One region of the Psychrobacillus sp. FSL K6-4046 genome, then DNA from elsewhere that is predicted to be linked to it. Evidence: riboswitches for the same ligand, from Rfam matches in the RefSeq annotation. Region 1 holds a riboswitch; the other holds the start of a gene.

Region 1 (7,762 bases):
CGTCTCAAGTTTGTGGCGATTTGTTTTAGAAGAAGGCGAACTTTATAGTTCGTCTTCTTTTTTTATTAAATTTGGCTAGGTTAAAGTTAATGGTTGATTTTGACTAAGAATTTTTTTTATAGTGACTGTAAACATTAACAATGGAACATTCAAATGCTATTAAGAACATAAATAGATGATGAAATTGGTGTTGGTGACAGTTTTTCAACTGTGCTGCTTATGCGAAAAAATTTATTAGCACTTATCGATACATTAAAGCTGTTCCCATTTATTGATTGGAGCACCAGTCGGCGACTCCTACGGGGTGAGGGCTTATCGCTCACCCCGTGGAAAGCGTCCGGCTGGGGCGGAAATCAATTCTACTCTCTTGAAGATTTCTTTGCTTTTTTTATTAATTTAAATACAATATAAAAATTCCCTAATTACATAAGTAACTAGGGAGGACGTAATTATTTAGTTATTCATATCTTGAATGCCAGGACTATGTTCGTTTGGCATATCAGGCATCACTGGAACTGGGAATCCTTTTGGTGGGTCAACTACGGAAAGTGTTCCGTCATTTCGACTTGGGCTCTGACCTTGGAATATTTCAGCTATGCGTGTAGGGTCTAATCTAAAATTGAATTGGGCATTATGATATCCCATCTCTACATATTTTCTACATTCCGGATATTTATTTATATCGTAGTTCGGAACAGGGAATAGCTTGCCCCAATCCACGCCTAATGTTTCCAATGCTTTAGCAAATGCATTTTGGTGAGCATTATCTCGAACAATAAGAAAAGCTAGGGTCTCTCTGAAGGTTTTGTTAGAGCTCATTTCATAAATACGTGTTTTTTGAAGCACGCCTGTTGACTCTAGGACAAGGTTATTGAGTAAATCAGCGATTAGATTTCCGTGCGAGTATACCCAGGATCCATTCCAAGGGTTACCTGCAGCATCAACAGGTAAGGATGCCTGTGCTCCAATAATGAAATGGTGCGGGTTAGCATCTTTTACAGCATCGTTTAATGGTGCTCCATCTACCCCAGCATTACCAGGAACAGCAGATTGCCCTGAGTCATTGAGTAATTGATTTATTGTATTCTGTACAAGCTCTACATGTGCAATTTCTTCCAAGAAAACACCACGAAGCAAGTCTCTAAATTGAGTATCTTTACCTCGGAAATTCGAGCTTTGAAAGAAGTACTGCATCATCGTTCTCATTTCTCCATAATGGCCGCCTAGTATTTCTTGTAAAACTTTAGCTGCTTCCGGATCCGGACGGTCTGGCATGATAGGATTTATTAGTTCCTCTTTGTAGTAATACATCAAATTCCTCATTTCTTATATTAGGTTTTAATTTTGTGCATGTTTTATTTTGTACTAATAAAAGTGTTTTATTCGTGATTGGTAAAGATGTCGAGGTTTATATAAACTGTAGTAAGAAAGTTCTTTTTAGGAGAATTTAATGGGAAGATACATGGAATTTAAGGAAGCAGCAAAAGAGTATAGTTTTAAAGGAATTTCCAATGAAAAATATGTAGGCTTTTTAAAAGATGCTCCACAGGAATATAAGGATTTTTTAATGGAAATGGGATTTGGAGCAGTTTCAGATGGCTATTTTATGTTCTATTCTGGGTTAATAGAGGCCGATGAGATTTATGATGCAAAAGAAAATCCTGAAATCAAAAACATATTATTATTTGGAGATAAATTCTCAGGAGATGCAATGGGATTTTTAACAAATGAAGAGTGGGCAATTGTAGAGATTTGGCATGAGGACTTATACATCTGTCGAAGAGTAGAGGCTAATTTTTATGAGATTGTAAGAAAGGCTTTTGCGATGGAGCTTTAACTACCGCGAACAAGCGAAAGTGTCAAAATAGAGCTAACGGGGTAAAAATAAATAAGCTAAAGTCCGTAGTTAGGTCGCACAATGTTTTTTTACGCAACACTTGAGGCCGTTTACGCAACACTTAAATTTAGTGCAACAGTTAGACCCATACCCGCAACACTTTCAAATTTAGTGCAACACTTTAGTGATTACCCGCACCACTTACTGAGAAAAGCGCAACACTTTTGAAATTATCCGCAACACTTCCTCTCAACTCATTTTTTTGTCTGTTTGATGAGGGAAATGATATGATAATTAGTAATAACGAAGAGGTGGTTTAATGATAAAAATTGGGTTAACTGGTTGGGGGGATCATCCAGATCTTTATGTTTCTTCGCCTAGGGAGAAGCTGCAGGATTATAGTGCACATTTTCCGATTGTCGAGTTGGATGCATCGTTTTATGCCATTCAGCCGCAGCGAAATATAGAAAAGTGGATTCGGGAGACGCCTGATAATTTTCAGTTTATCGTGAAAGCCTATCAAGGGATGACAGGGCATTTGAGAGGGGAGAATCCTTTTAAATCTCCAGAGGAAATGTTTGAAAGCTATCGTCAGATGCTTGGGCCGCTTAAGGATGCGGGGAAGCTTGCGATGGTGCTTGTTCAGTTTCCACCTTGGTTTGAGTGTGAGAAGGATAATATGCAGTATATGAGAAGAATTCGAGAGGAGCTAAAGGATTTTGAGGTGGTCATTGAGTTTCGCCACCAGTCCTGGTATCTTCCGGAGTATAAGGATTCGACTCTTCAATTTTTAAAGGATAATCATTTTCATCATAGTGTCTGCGATGAGCCACAAAATGGTGAAGGCAGCATTCCTGTAGTGCCGGTTGCTACTTCTGATAAAGTGTTGGTCCGTCTACATGGGAGAAACTTTTATGGGTGGAAGAATCCAGGGAACAACGAAAAGTGGAGAGAAGTCCGCTATTTATATGATTATAATGAGCAGGAGCTTGCTTATATTCAGTCAGTTTGTGAGGTTTTATCTAAGCAGGCTTCCGAGGTGCTTGTTGTATTCAATAATAACTCTGGTGGTCATGCTGCTAAAAATGCTAAAGCCTTTCAGCAAATGCTTAATATAGAATTTGATGGACTTGCGCCTAAGCAATTAAATCTTTTCGAAGGGGATTTTTAAATGGAATGGTTTTTATTAGTACTGAGCGGGCTTTTTTCAGGGACGATCGGTGCACTAGTGGGATTAGGAGGCGGGGTTATTTTAGTACCAGCCGTGCTATTCCTTGGTACGACGCTGGATTTGATTCCAAATATTACGCCTCAGAGTGTTGTAGGTTTATCTGTTGTTATGATGATTTTTATTGGTCTGTCTTCTACGCTTTCTTATATGAAGTCTAAGACGGTGGATTTTAAAAGTGGATTTATATTTTTTATAGGAAGTATCCCGGGAACCATTTTAGGTGCTTGGGTAAACAAAGGATTAGATCTCCCTTCGTTTAACCTATACTTTGGTATATTGCTTGTCATTTTATCCGTTCTTTTACTAGTTCGTAAATATTTGAAGCCCGTTCAATGGTTTGTCAAGCATGGCAAGAAGCGTACCTTTGAGGATGGGGAAAATACATATGTATATGGATATCCAGTCTGGTTTGCACTAGCTTTAACCTTTTTTATAGGTTTTGCTTCCGGGTTGTTTGGAATTGGTGGAGGCTCGATGATTGTGCCGGCCATGATTCTGTTGTTTCTGTTTCCACCTCATGTGGCAGTGGGAACTTCTATGTTCATGGTATTTCTAACGTCGATCGTCAATTCTGCAACCCATATTTCTTTAGGAAACGTACCATGGCTATATACGATACCTGTCATCCCTGCTGCCTATATTGGCGCTAAGATAGGTGCTAAGCTCAATAAAAAGCTAAACTCGGAAACGCTTGTGACAGCACTTAGAATAGTACTGCTATTGCTAGGAATAAGATCTATTATAGATGGGCTATTTTAATAAAGGCGAGCGATAGCCCGCATAAAAAAGAGGTGAGAAAGCTGAGAGAGACCATTCATATTTATCATACAAATGATTTACATAGTCATTTAGAAAATTGGCCGTCTATCCATCACTTTCTCTCTGAAAGACGTAAAAAGCATGCAAGCGATTCCTCTCTAATATTAGATATCGGTGATCATGTGGATCGCTCGAATATATACACAGAGGGAACACTTGGGAAGGGGAACGTGAAGCTCTTAAATGATGCCCAATATGATTATGCCACGATTGGAAACAATGAAGGAATCACATTGAGTCACGAAGAATTGGATTCGTTATATGAACAGGCTAAATTCGAGGTCATAGTTTCCAATTTTACGGATTTGGAAGGGAATATTCCTAGGTGGGTGAAGCCTTATAAAATTCATCAGACGGCCTCTGGAATTCGAATTGGGATTATAGCTGCTACTGCGGATTATCGTGTTTATTATGAAAAGCTTGGGTGGAGATTGCAGGATCCTCTTCCTAGATTGCAGGCAGTTGCTGAGCAGATTTCTCCTCATGTCGATGTCCTTATTTGTATGTCTCATTTAGGAAAGTCTAAGGATGAAGAGCTATGTGAGCTGATACCGTCTCTGGACTTAATTTTAGGAGCACACACGCATCATTTGTTCGAGGAAGGGAAAATGGTTGGGAATACATTGCAGGCCGCTACAGGGAAATTTGGGATGTATGTGGGCTATGTGAGTCTTGAATATGACCATTCCATGAAAAGAGTTGTTTCTAAACAGGCTGTTGTCTATCCTACAGACGCGTTGCCAGTCCCTCAAAATGCAGGACACACGATGGGAAATTGGGAGCGAATCGGTAAAGAAAAGCTATCTTATCCTGTTTTTACAAACAATTCCTTGTTAAAAAAAGAGTGGTTCAATGGGTCTGAGTTAGCGAATTTCTTTGGAAAGGCATTGCTAGCATACACGAATGCAGATTGTGCCATGTTCCCTGCAGGAATTTTCTTAAAGGATTTACCGGAGGGACCTGTCACTGCTTGGGATCTACATCAATGCCTGCCTCACCCCATTAATCCATGTATCGTTACATTAAGTGGAGCTGAGCTGCTAGAGGTGATGGAGCTTTCGAAAAACGAAAAATGGCCAAATTTAGAAGTGAAGGGTCTCGGATTTCGTGGTAAGTATTTAGGGGCTATTTTATTTGAACAGGTTGAACAAGATATGCATGGGCAGCTTTTGATTAAAGGTGAGCCATTAACGTTACATCATACGTACCGGCTGGCGACGCTAGACATGTTTACTTTTGGATTTTTCTTTCCTTCTTTTAAGACCGCGAAGAAACAATATATTATGCCAGAAACTATTCGGGACGTTATAAAATGGTATGGAATAAAGGAAGAGCATAAATGTAGGGCATAATAGACCTCCTCGTTACATAAAAGTAATGAGGAGGTTTTTTCGTTGTTTTATCGCAAAAAGAAGAAGCGTTTCATATTTTTTAGCACTCAACGCAAATTAGCCATCTTTTTAACATGCTTTCTATTGTCAGTGGCTTGGGTATTCTATTATATAAATGCGCAACTAACTCCCACTTACTTACAATATGCTGAAGTGCAAACGAACAAGATTGCATCTATGGTAATAAGTAAGGCGATTAACTCGCGTACGGCAAATGTTCTAGATGTAAACGATATTATTGAAGAGGTTCCTTCGGATAGCAAAAATATGGTCACAACCAAATTCAATACAGAAATTATTAACCGAGTGCTATCTGATACAAATAGTTTAGTACAATCCCATTTAGAACAGGCTGAACAAGGGAATTTATCAAGTCTTCCTTACTTGGATGATATTGAGTATGATAAGCAAACAATGGAAGACCAAGGTGGAGTCGTATTTTTTGTTCCGATGGGGCAAGCAACGAATATACCTTTGATCGGTAACCTTGGTCCGAAAATACCAATTCGATTCCACGTGATCGGAAACGTTCAGTCAAATGTGGTGCCTACTATTACCGAGTTCGGTATTAATAATGCGTATGTAGAAATTAGTATCCACATTAAGGTGAATGTACAAATCATCGTCCCGCTTGCTAGTAAAATGAGTGTAGTGGAACAGAATATACCAGTAGCCATGGGTCTAGTACAAGGGCAGGTTCCTCACATTTATACAGGTGGGGATGGGTCGGCTGCTCCATCGGTGGAGGTACCTATACCGTTACCGGAAGATTAAAAAAACTTCATTTTTCTTAAATTACTGTTAGAATAGATAAAAATGAATAATAAATAGGTAGAGGCCGCATTGCTTAATAGTATGTTACGGGAGGGTGACTCCAAGGATCGTAATAGAAAGGAAGTTTTGCCGAAACTAAGTATGTCTAGTCAAGGATGCTTAGTTGGGGTTATTTTGAACAAGAATAACACTGTCATGTATATGGGGACATATAGATGGGGAGCTACAAAAGTGAAACAAAGTGTTATAACTAAAATTTCATGTATAAGCCAACCTATAAAATACTATAGGTTGGCTTTTCTATTTTCAAGGAGGAACAGTTTTGGAGAATACAATTTTTTCGTTAGTGCCACCGCTATTGGCAATCATCATGGTTTTATTGACAAAAAGGGTCTTGTTATCGTTAGGAGCAGGTATTCTTTCTGCAGCCTTACTAGTAGAGGAATTTAGCCCTGTTGGATCTTTGTTAATGTTATGGAATTCCTTTAAAATCTCTTTTTGGGATGGGGGATTAAATGTATATAACATTTATATTTTATTGTTCATTCTCTTGTTAGGTGTAGTTACCGCTTTTGTCAGCCTGTCAGGAGGAAGCACGGCTTTCGCTAATTGGGCGATTAAGCGAATTAAAACGAAAAGAGGCTCTAAACTATTAACAGCCTTTTTAGGAATCATTATTTTTGTGGACGATTATTTTAATGCATTAGCAGTAGGGCAAATTGCAAGACCAATTACGGATTCGCATAAGGTTTCTCGTGCAAAGCTAGCCTATTTCATCGATTCTACATCAGCACCGATATGTGTAATCTCACCAGTTTCTAGCTGGGGAGCATTTTTGATCAGCCAGCTAGGTGTTATTTTCACAACACATGCTGTGACAGAATATACTCCGTTAGAAGCTTTTATCACAATGGCACCAATGAATTTCTATGTTATAGCTACTTTAGCGATGGTGTTCTTTGCCGCATGGACAGATTTTGATCTGTTTGAAATGAAAAAGCATGAAAAACGTGCGAAGGAAACAGGAGTATTATTTGATCCAAATAAAACAAACCCAGGAGATATGGAAGGAGATTTTCCAGACAATCAGTATGGTAAAGTGATCGATTTATTGCTTCCAATCATCTCTTTAGTAGTGGTAACGTTAGGATTGATGTTCTGGACAGGCTATCAGTTGTCTGGAGGAATTTTAGATATTTTTGTCATCTTTGAAAATACAGATGTTCCTTTGTCCTTATTTATAGGTGGATTGGTAGCAAGTATTTTATCCTTCCTGTTGTATGCGCGCCAATTCAAAGTGAACCCAGATGCTAATATGAGCTACGTGTGGAAGGCTTTACGTACAGGTGTTCAATCTATGCTTCCAGCTATTATGATTCTTGTGTTTGCATGGGCATTGTCTTACTTAATCACGGCATTAGAAACAGGTGCATTTTTAGCTACAATCGTTACGGAAAATAATGTTCCGGTAGGTATCATACCAGTTTTAATGTTTGTGTTGACTGCATTTATGGCTTTTGCTACAGGTTCTTCCTGGGGTTCGTTTGGTATCTTGCTTCCTATTGGTGCAAGTATTATCATGGCAATCGATCCGCAGCTATTGCTACCAGTATTAGCAGCAGTATTGGCAGGGGCGGTTTTCGGAGACCATTGTTCACCGATTTCGGACACTACGATCATGTCAGCTACGGGAGCTGGAGTTAATGTCAT
Region 2 (7,762 bases), 1.2 Mb from region 1:
CTTATACTTTTTTAAAATTCTCCTATTTATTTTTTCTAAGGGATGGCCTGTCTGAATGAAATAAGGATTAAAATATTTCTTGATTACCGCAATATATGTAGGGAATCACAAATTTCTTTGTACTTAATATGTTATAGGGTCTTTTAAAGAAATTATGATTTTGATTTCAATAACTAAACCATTATTCGATTTAGCGGATATGGTTTTTTCAATTGTATTTATTACATAAATTCTTTTAGGAAAGCCAAGCTAGTGAAAAAGCTAGGAGTGTGAGAGAAGCAAAATGGAAGATTATACAGCAGGAGATATTGTTTATATTTTTTATCGGAACCCCCATATCCAAAGTGTAGCTAACATTCAATCAGCTGCAGTAGTTAATGATCCAGATAACCCGGATGGACTGGCTGTTTTTGTTTATGAAACATATTATCCTTTAACAGCTGATTTGGCTATTTATACAAGTGCTTTTGAAGCAGAGCAAGCGTATCGTCACTATTTTCAATAATGGAGGTTGAACATGAGAAAACCTTTTACACCTCAGCTTGTGTATTTTGAGCCAAAGGCACTTGATTATCCACTAGGTAGAGAACTGAAAGAAAAGTTTGAGAAAATGGGGAAAGAAATTCATTATACGACCTCTCATAACCAAATACGTAACCTTCCTGGAGATAATGACTTTCAAAAATACCGCATAGCTAAGTCTACGCTAGTTGTAGGAATTAGAAAAACCCTGAAATTTGATTCCTCTAAGCCTTCTGCGGAATATGCCATTCCTTTTGCTACTGGTTGCATGGGACATTGCCATTATTGCTATTTACAAACAACCATGGGAACCAAACCTTATATCCGTACATATGTGAATGTAGAGGAAATTCTCGGAGCCGCTGATAAGTATATGGAAGAACGTGCACCGGAGATCACAAGATTCGAAGCATCCTGTACCTCTGACATTGTAGGAATAGACCATTTAACTCATACCTTAAAAAGAGCGATTGAACATTTTGGTAAATCGGAATTCGGTAGACTGCGATTCGTGACGAAATTTCACTTTGTAGATCATTTATTAGATGCGAAGCATAATGGAAAGACCAGATTTCGCTTTAGTGTAAATGCGGATTATGTGATTAAAAATTTTGAGCCTGGTACTTCTCCATTAGACAAGAGGATTGAGGCTGCAGGGAAGGTTGCAAGAGCAGGATATCCACTTGGGTTTATTGTCGCTCCTATATATCTTCATGAAGGCTGGAAAGAAGGGTATTATCATATGTTTGAACGATTAGATGCAGAGCTTCCAAAGGATGCACGAGATGATATTACCTTTGAATTCATCCAGCATCGTTTTACGAAGCCTGCTAAAAAGGTGATCGAAAAAAACTACCCAATGACTAAGCTTGAACTGGACGAAGAATCCCGAAGAATAAAATGGGGGAAGTATGGTATAGGAAAATACATTTATCAAAAAGAAGAAGAGGAAGACATCAAAGAGCATCTATATAGTTATATGGAAAAGTTCTTTCCTAATGCAAAATTTGAATACTTTACTTAAAAAAACAGCCCGGTTCTTCACAGAATCGGGCTGTTTAAATGAAGCTTGAGTAATTGATTAAAGAGATTACAACCTATTTTAGAAAGTTACTTCTTCCTCATTATAAAACTTAAATGTCTCCCAGTATTTCTATCCTCTCGGTAAGAGAAGCCATCTGGACTTAAAAAAGTACATGTGCGATCTATCGAAATCTGTTCAAGCGGTATACCAGCCAGTTCACACTGCTTTTGAACGGTCAATTGGTTATCGATATGATATTTGCCTGTTTCTTCTCTGTAATACATAAAGTCATCTGCATACCCTAGGTTCTTAAATTTTGTGTAGACATCCTCATCCACTTCAAACTTTTCTTGGCTTAGTGCAGTGCCTATTTGTACGTGAAAATCAGCTGGGTTACATTGTTCGTGTGTTTTCAGATGCTCAAATAGCTGACTTGTAATTTCCTTGATGGTTCCTTGCCAACCAGAGTGAATGACTCCAATAAGTCCATTAGTTTCATTATAAAAAATGACTGGTACGCAATCTGCTGTAAAACTGCATAATAATAGGTTTGGTTCAAATGTGTAAAGAGCGTCTGTGTCTTTAATAGCGGTTTCCAAAAGCGTTGCTCCATGCCCTTTATCAATCGCGGTCACTTTATAGAAATTTGCACTATGGGTTTGATTGGCACAAACAAAATCTTCTAAACTGCAATTGAGCTGGTCTGCTAATTTCTTGCGATTTTCTAGTATGTGTAAGGGATTTTCACAGATGTGTAAGGCCATATTGTTCTCTTCCCGGGCAGTAGGGTCTTTCATAGTTGTTCCAGAGAGGAAACGTTCGTTGTTTAAATAATTTTTAATATTCATGTAATCACCTATTTTTAATATATCTTAAACACTCATTGTTGTATAGGACAGTAGACTTAACTCAACCTTTAAAAAAACAGAAAAATTATAAAAAGAATTTGTATTTAGAGGAATTTTCCTCCTTGAATATTTCAAAAGTGTTACCTTTGAACCAGTTATTTTTCCCGTACTATCAAGCTTTCTCTTCTATTTGTTCTCCTTTGTAATCTAACTGTAAAATTACATCCAATTATTAAGGGATGATTTATAGGACTTTTTTATTTTACTATATTAATAGAGTAAAAAAAGAAAGGAAGATTACCTTGTTTAAAACTAAATTAAAAGTTGCTGCAGTAGCAGTCGCAATTTCTTTATTATTACCACTAACTGCATTTGCAGCTAATACCTATACAGTTGTATCAGGAGATTCTCTTTGGAAAATAGCAGTAAAAACACAAACCGGAGTTTCAGAATTAATTGAGAAAAATCCTCAGTTAGAAAATCCAAATCTTATTTATCCAGGACAAAAAATTAATGTTCCGACAAAAGATTCTTATAACATTGAACAAGATGTAATTAAACTTGTAAATGTGGAAAGAGCAAATGCTGGCCTGTCTCCTTTAAGCTATGACTGGGAGCTAGGAAGAGTGGCACAATATAAATCACAAGATATGCACGATCAAAAATATTTTAGCCATACAAGTCCTGTTTATGGAACTCCATTTACAATGATGAAGAATTTTGGAATTAGCTATAAATCAGCAGGAGAAAATATCGCACAAGGTCAAACGACTGCGAAAGCAGTAGTTAACGCTTGGATGAATAGTGAAGGACATAGAGCCAATATCTTAAACAAAAACTATACTCATATTGGGGTAGGTTACGTGAAAGACGGAAACTATTGGACTCAAATGTTTATACAAAAATAATTGATTTAGGGTGGGAATGACGACGTAAGTGTTGTCATTTCCACTCTTTTAGTTTACGGCCTATGTCTGCCCTTCAAAGTGTAGATGTAGGCTATTTTCATTTCTGTTTATGTTCCATGTGAAACTTTTCCTTCGATATCAACAATACAAAAAAGAAATAAATAAAGTCTGCAAAAGGAAACGGTCTACACTCTCGTTTCCTTTTCTTTTTGATATTAAGTGAAACCTTAGTTATCTTTTTCCGTATTAGATGATAAATACTTACAATGTTATAAATTGGAGGTAAACAGATCTATGAATGTAGAGAAATTTATATCGCCCGAAAATTTTGGAGAAGTATTCCTATATGGAAACCATGAAGAAATTTATAACCAATGCGTCAAAGAATTTAAAGAGCTAGTATCACTGGACCAATTTATTGATTTAGCCATTTCCTTTAATCAGGAGGTTGAAAGCTACCAAATGATTAAAAAGACCGAGATTGGTTATTCAACTCAGTATTTATGGTTAGATAACAATAAGGAGAGAATAGTTAGTGTAACCTTTGATACGGCTAACTACATCCAGGGCATAGTATTAAAACCTTATGTAACCTTCCCCAAAAGCGATCAACGTTACACCAAAAATAAATATATGATGCCTATTAAAGAAGAATGGTTTGTTTTCTGGGGTGGGACGAATGAATTTCTTAACTATCATTACGTTTATGAATCTCAGCGCTATGCATATGATTTAGTGAAGATGAAGAATGGTCAGACGTATAAGGGTAATAGATTACTTAATGAAAGTTACTATGCTTTTGATAAAGAGGTAGTTGCGCCAGCAGACGGTAAGGTAGTAAAGGTTATGAATGATATTGTAGATAATATTCCCGGAGAAATGAATGAAAAAGAACCAGCCGGAAACTATGTCATTTTGGAGCATGAAAATAGAGAATATAGCTTGCTTGCGCATTTCAAACAATATTCTATAGTAGTAAAAGAAGGAGACGCGGTGAAGCAGGGACAAACAATTGGCCTTTGTGGAAATTCTGGAAACTCCTCTGAGCCTCATATACATTTTCAGGTGATGGATTCGTCTGATTATGTGAACTGCCACTCTATACGTATAAGCTTCTATGATGGGATTGAGCCAATTCAAGGCGATACAGTAACGACCTACAAACCGAACGAAAAGTCGAAAATGGATGTCTTTGACAAAGTGGAAAATACATTTACTTTAGCAGATTTTTTCTTATTTATTCCCCGTATTATAGGTTCATTTTTTAAATAAGACTGTTCGTTTCTATTTAGAATGATGAAGTTTAAAAAATAGTAATATTTTGATTAATCAATAGAATGTTTGTTGACAGATGAAAATCTCTATTGTAGACTATGAACAACTAATTGAATATAACCTCGCTTTTATAAGTGAGGTAGAGGCGCGATATTTAACAGTCCTTAGAGGAGCTTGAGAAGCTTAGATACTAAGGAGAAGGAAATGTCGCCGAAGCTTGTAATAAACTCATTATTACATGCTGGGTCTGCAGTGAAGAATTGCAGGACTGTCCGTTATAAACGTCCCGGTTTATAATGGTGTGCTATCTCATGGGGAAAAGTAGAGGATTTAGGGCAACCATACATTATGACCTGAGTCTACCTCAAGTCTTTTTTTGTACGGTTGTCCTTTTTGTATGGTTGCATACATATAATAACTTTAAAAAAGGAGATTACTAGAGATGAAAAAGAGACTATTTACATTCACATTTTTACTATCCATTTTTTTATTGCTTGCTGCTTGTGGAACGAAAGAGGAAGGAAGCGTTGGATCAGCATCTGCCCAAGATACATTTACAGTAGGACTAGAGGCAGGATATGCACCCTTTAACTGGACTCAAATGGATGACAAAAACGGTGGAGTGAAATTGGACGGTAACGCAGAGTATGCTGGTGGATACGATGTAGAAATTGCTAAAAAAATTGCAGAAGGCTTAGGTAAAGAACTGGTAATCGTTAAAACCGAATGGGACGGTCTAGTTCCAGCTTTAACTTCGGGTAAGATTGATGCAATTATTGCTGGAATGTCACCAACAGCAGAGCGTAAAAAAACAATCGATTTCTCTGAAAACTATTATACTTCCAACTTTGTTATGGTTGTAAAAAAGGGCGGAAAATTTGAGGATGCCACTTCCATTCAAGACTTTAATGGAGCAAAAGTTACAGGCCAATTAAATACTTCCCACTACGGAGTGATAGACCAAATTAAAGGTGTAAAAAAACAGCCTGCATCAGATAACTTTCCAGCAATGCGTGTAGCACTGGAATCCGGCATGATCGACGGTTATGTATCTGAACGTCCAGAAGGAATTAGTGCTTCCTCTGCAAATGATAACTTCAGCATGGTTGAATTCGAAGAAGGATTTGTTGCAGATGAAGAAGAAACAGCTGTTGCAGTAGGATTGAAAAAAGGTAGCGATTTAACAGATAAAATAAATGAAATATTAGCAGGAATTTCAGAAGAAGAGCGTCAAGAAATTATGGATAATGCTATTTCCAATCAACCAGCTGCAGAATAAGTATACTAACGGCTGCTAATAAAAGCAGCCGTTTCGTTTTTTTAAAGTACTTACTTCATTGGTTAGTGGATGTTCGAGGCAACAGAATGTGTAAGGAGGAAGACAATGAGTTTAGAATGGATTATCTCCATTATTACCAATAACTGGCCAATGTTTTTGCGTGGAGCAGGAGTAACCCTGTTGATTTCTATTATAGGAACTATTGTAGGAGCAATCATTGGATTATTAGCAGGCGTTATTAGGACCATCCCACTACCTGAAAAGAGGGTAAGTAGATATTTTTTAAAGCTGGTTAATCTTATCCTATCCATCTATATAGAATTCTTCCGAGGGACACCAATGATCGTCCAAGCCATGGTCATCTTTTATGGATCATCACTGGCCTTTGGGTTAGATATGGATCGTTTACTAGCAGCAATTTTTATTGTATCTATTAATACGGGAGCATATATGGCTGAAATTGTTCGTGGGGGAGTTATTTCAATTGATAAGGGACAATTTGAGGCATCACAAGCGATAGGGATGAATCACATTCAAACTATGCTATATGTTGTGTTACCCCAGGTTATCCGTAACATACTTCCAGCAACCGGCAACCAATTCATCATTAATATTAAAGATACCTCTGTTTTAAATGTGATAGGGGTAACGGAATTATATTTCCAAACGAAGTCTGTAGCTGGAAACAACTTCAGATATTTTGAGTCATTCTTTGTAGCTTGTATTTTATACTTCATCATGACGTTTGCTGTTACATTAATCTTACGACATTTTGAAAAGAAACTAGATGGACCCGAAAACTACACAGTCATTGGTCAGCCTATGCAAATGGCTGTACTGCCAAAAGGTCCTTATGAAAACAAGTAAACAAAGGAGGAGCAAATATGGAACACGTAATTGATATTCAACATTTAAGTAAATCCTTTGGAGCACATGAAGTTTTAAAAGATATAAATTTCTCTGTAAAAAAAGGCGAGGTTGTATGTATCATAGGCTCTTCAGGATCGGGTAAATCAACACTTCTGCGATGTGTTAATTTATTGGAAAAGCCTAGTGGAGGACAAATTATTTATAAAGGAAATAATATTTTAGACAATAAGCATGATATCAATTCCTATAGGACAAAGCTTGGCATGGTATTTCAGCAGTTTAATTTGTTTAATAATCATAATGTATTAAGCAACTGTTCAGTCGGACAGGTAAAGGTATTAAAGCGTTCAAAGGAAGAAGCCGAAAAAATTGCGACGAGATATTTAAAGGTGGTGGGCATGGATGGCTACGTCAATGCTAAGCCAAAGCAATTATCTGGTGGACAAAAGCAAAGAGTGGCTATCGCACGAGCTTTGTCTATGGAGCCTGATGTAATGTTGTTTGATGAGCCTACATCGGCACTTGATCCAGAAATGGTCGGCGAGGTATTAAAAGTTATGAAGGAGCTTGCGCATACTGGTCTTACTATGTTGATCGTTACGCATGAAATGGAATTTGCCAAGGAAGTCTCTGATCGTATAGTCTTCATGGACAAGGGGGTCATTGCAGAGGAAGGTCCCCCCGATCAAATTTTTAATCATCCTTTACAGGAACGGACGAGAGAATTCCTAAAAAGAACGCGGAAGTAGACTCTAGGATGTTAGTAGCATTTCATCTTTTTATCTAGAATAAAATTCAATAAAATAGTATATTGGTAATATATACATTGGATAAATTATCAAATCTATGTAAGGCTTCCCTTTCAAAAGAAAAGGAAGCCTTTTATATAAGGTACGAAATAAACTAGAGGTGTTCCTATGAGTGAAGTATTAAAACGAAATAATGTAAAAGTAATTGGAAATAAGGAAAAAGTAATCATGTTTGCGCATGGATTTGGATGTGACCAAACGATGTGGAGGCATATTATTCCTTCATT

The links. Region 1 has a riboswitch for lysine ahead of MKY09_RS05675 (Na+/H+ antiporter NhaC family protein). Riboswitches for the same ligand answer to the same signal wherever they lie in the genome.
Region 2: another riboswitch for lysine. It lies ahead of MKY09_RS18930 (transporter substrate-binding domain-containing protein); the one in region 1 lies ahead of MKY09_RS05675 (Na+/H+ antiporter NhaC family protein).

The regions. Positions count from the first base shown of each region.
Region 1 is NZ_CP152020.1:1,171,445-1,179,206, forward strand. It holds gene MKY09_RS05645 (manganese catalase family protein) at 454-1,311, opposite strand; gene MKY09_RS05650 (SMI1/KNR4 family protein) at 1,451-1,837, shown strand; gene MKY09_RS05655 (DUF72 domain-containing protein) at 2,157-3,008, shown strand; gene MKY09_RS05660 (sulfite exporter TauE/SafE family protein) at 3,009-3,827, shown strand; gene MKY09_RS05665 (bifunctional UDP-sugar hydrolase/5'-nucleotidase) at 3,860-5,239, shown strand; gene yunB (sporulation protein YunB) at 5,282-6,052, shown strand; lysine riboswitch at 6,103-6,286, shown strand; gene MKY09_RS05675 (Na+/H+ antiporter NhaC family protein) at 6,375-7,762, shown strand, end outside.
Region 2 is NZ_CP152020.1:3,825,832-3,833,593, reverse strand. It holds gene MKY09_RS18955 (transcriptional regulator SplA domain-containing protein) at 284-505, shown strand; gene splB (spore photoproduct lyase) at 518-1,546, shown strand; gene pgeF (peptidoglycan editing factor PgeF) at 1,633-2,394, opposite strand; gene safA (SafA/ExsA family spore coat assembly protein) at 2,697-3,302, shown strand; gene MKY09_RS18935 (M23 family metallopeptidase) at 3,597-4,574, shown strand; lysine riboswitch at 4,710-4,892, shown strand; gene MKY09_RS18930 (transporter substrate-binding domain-containing protein) at 5,020-5,856, shown strand; gene MKY09_RS18925 (amino acid ABC transporter permease) at 5,962-6,723, shown strand; gene MKY09_RS18920 (amino acid ABC transporter ATP-binding protein) at 6,741-7,475, shown strand; gene MKY09_RS18915 (alpha/beta hydrolase) at 7,644-7,762, shown strand, end outside.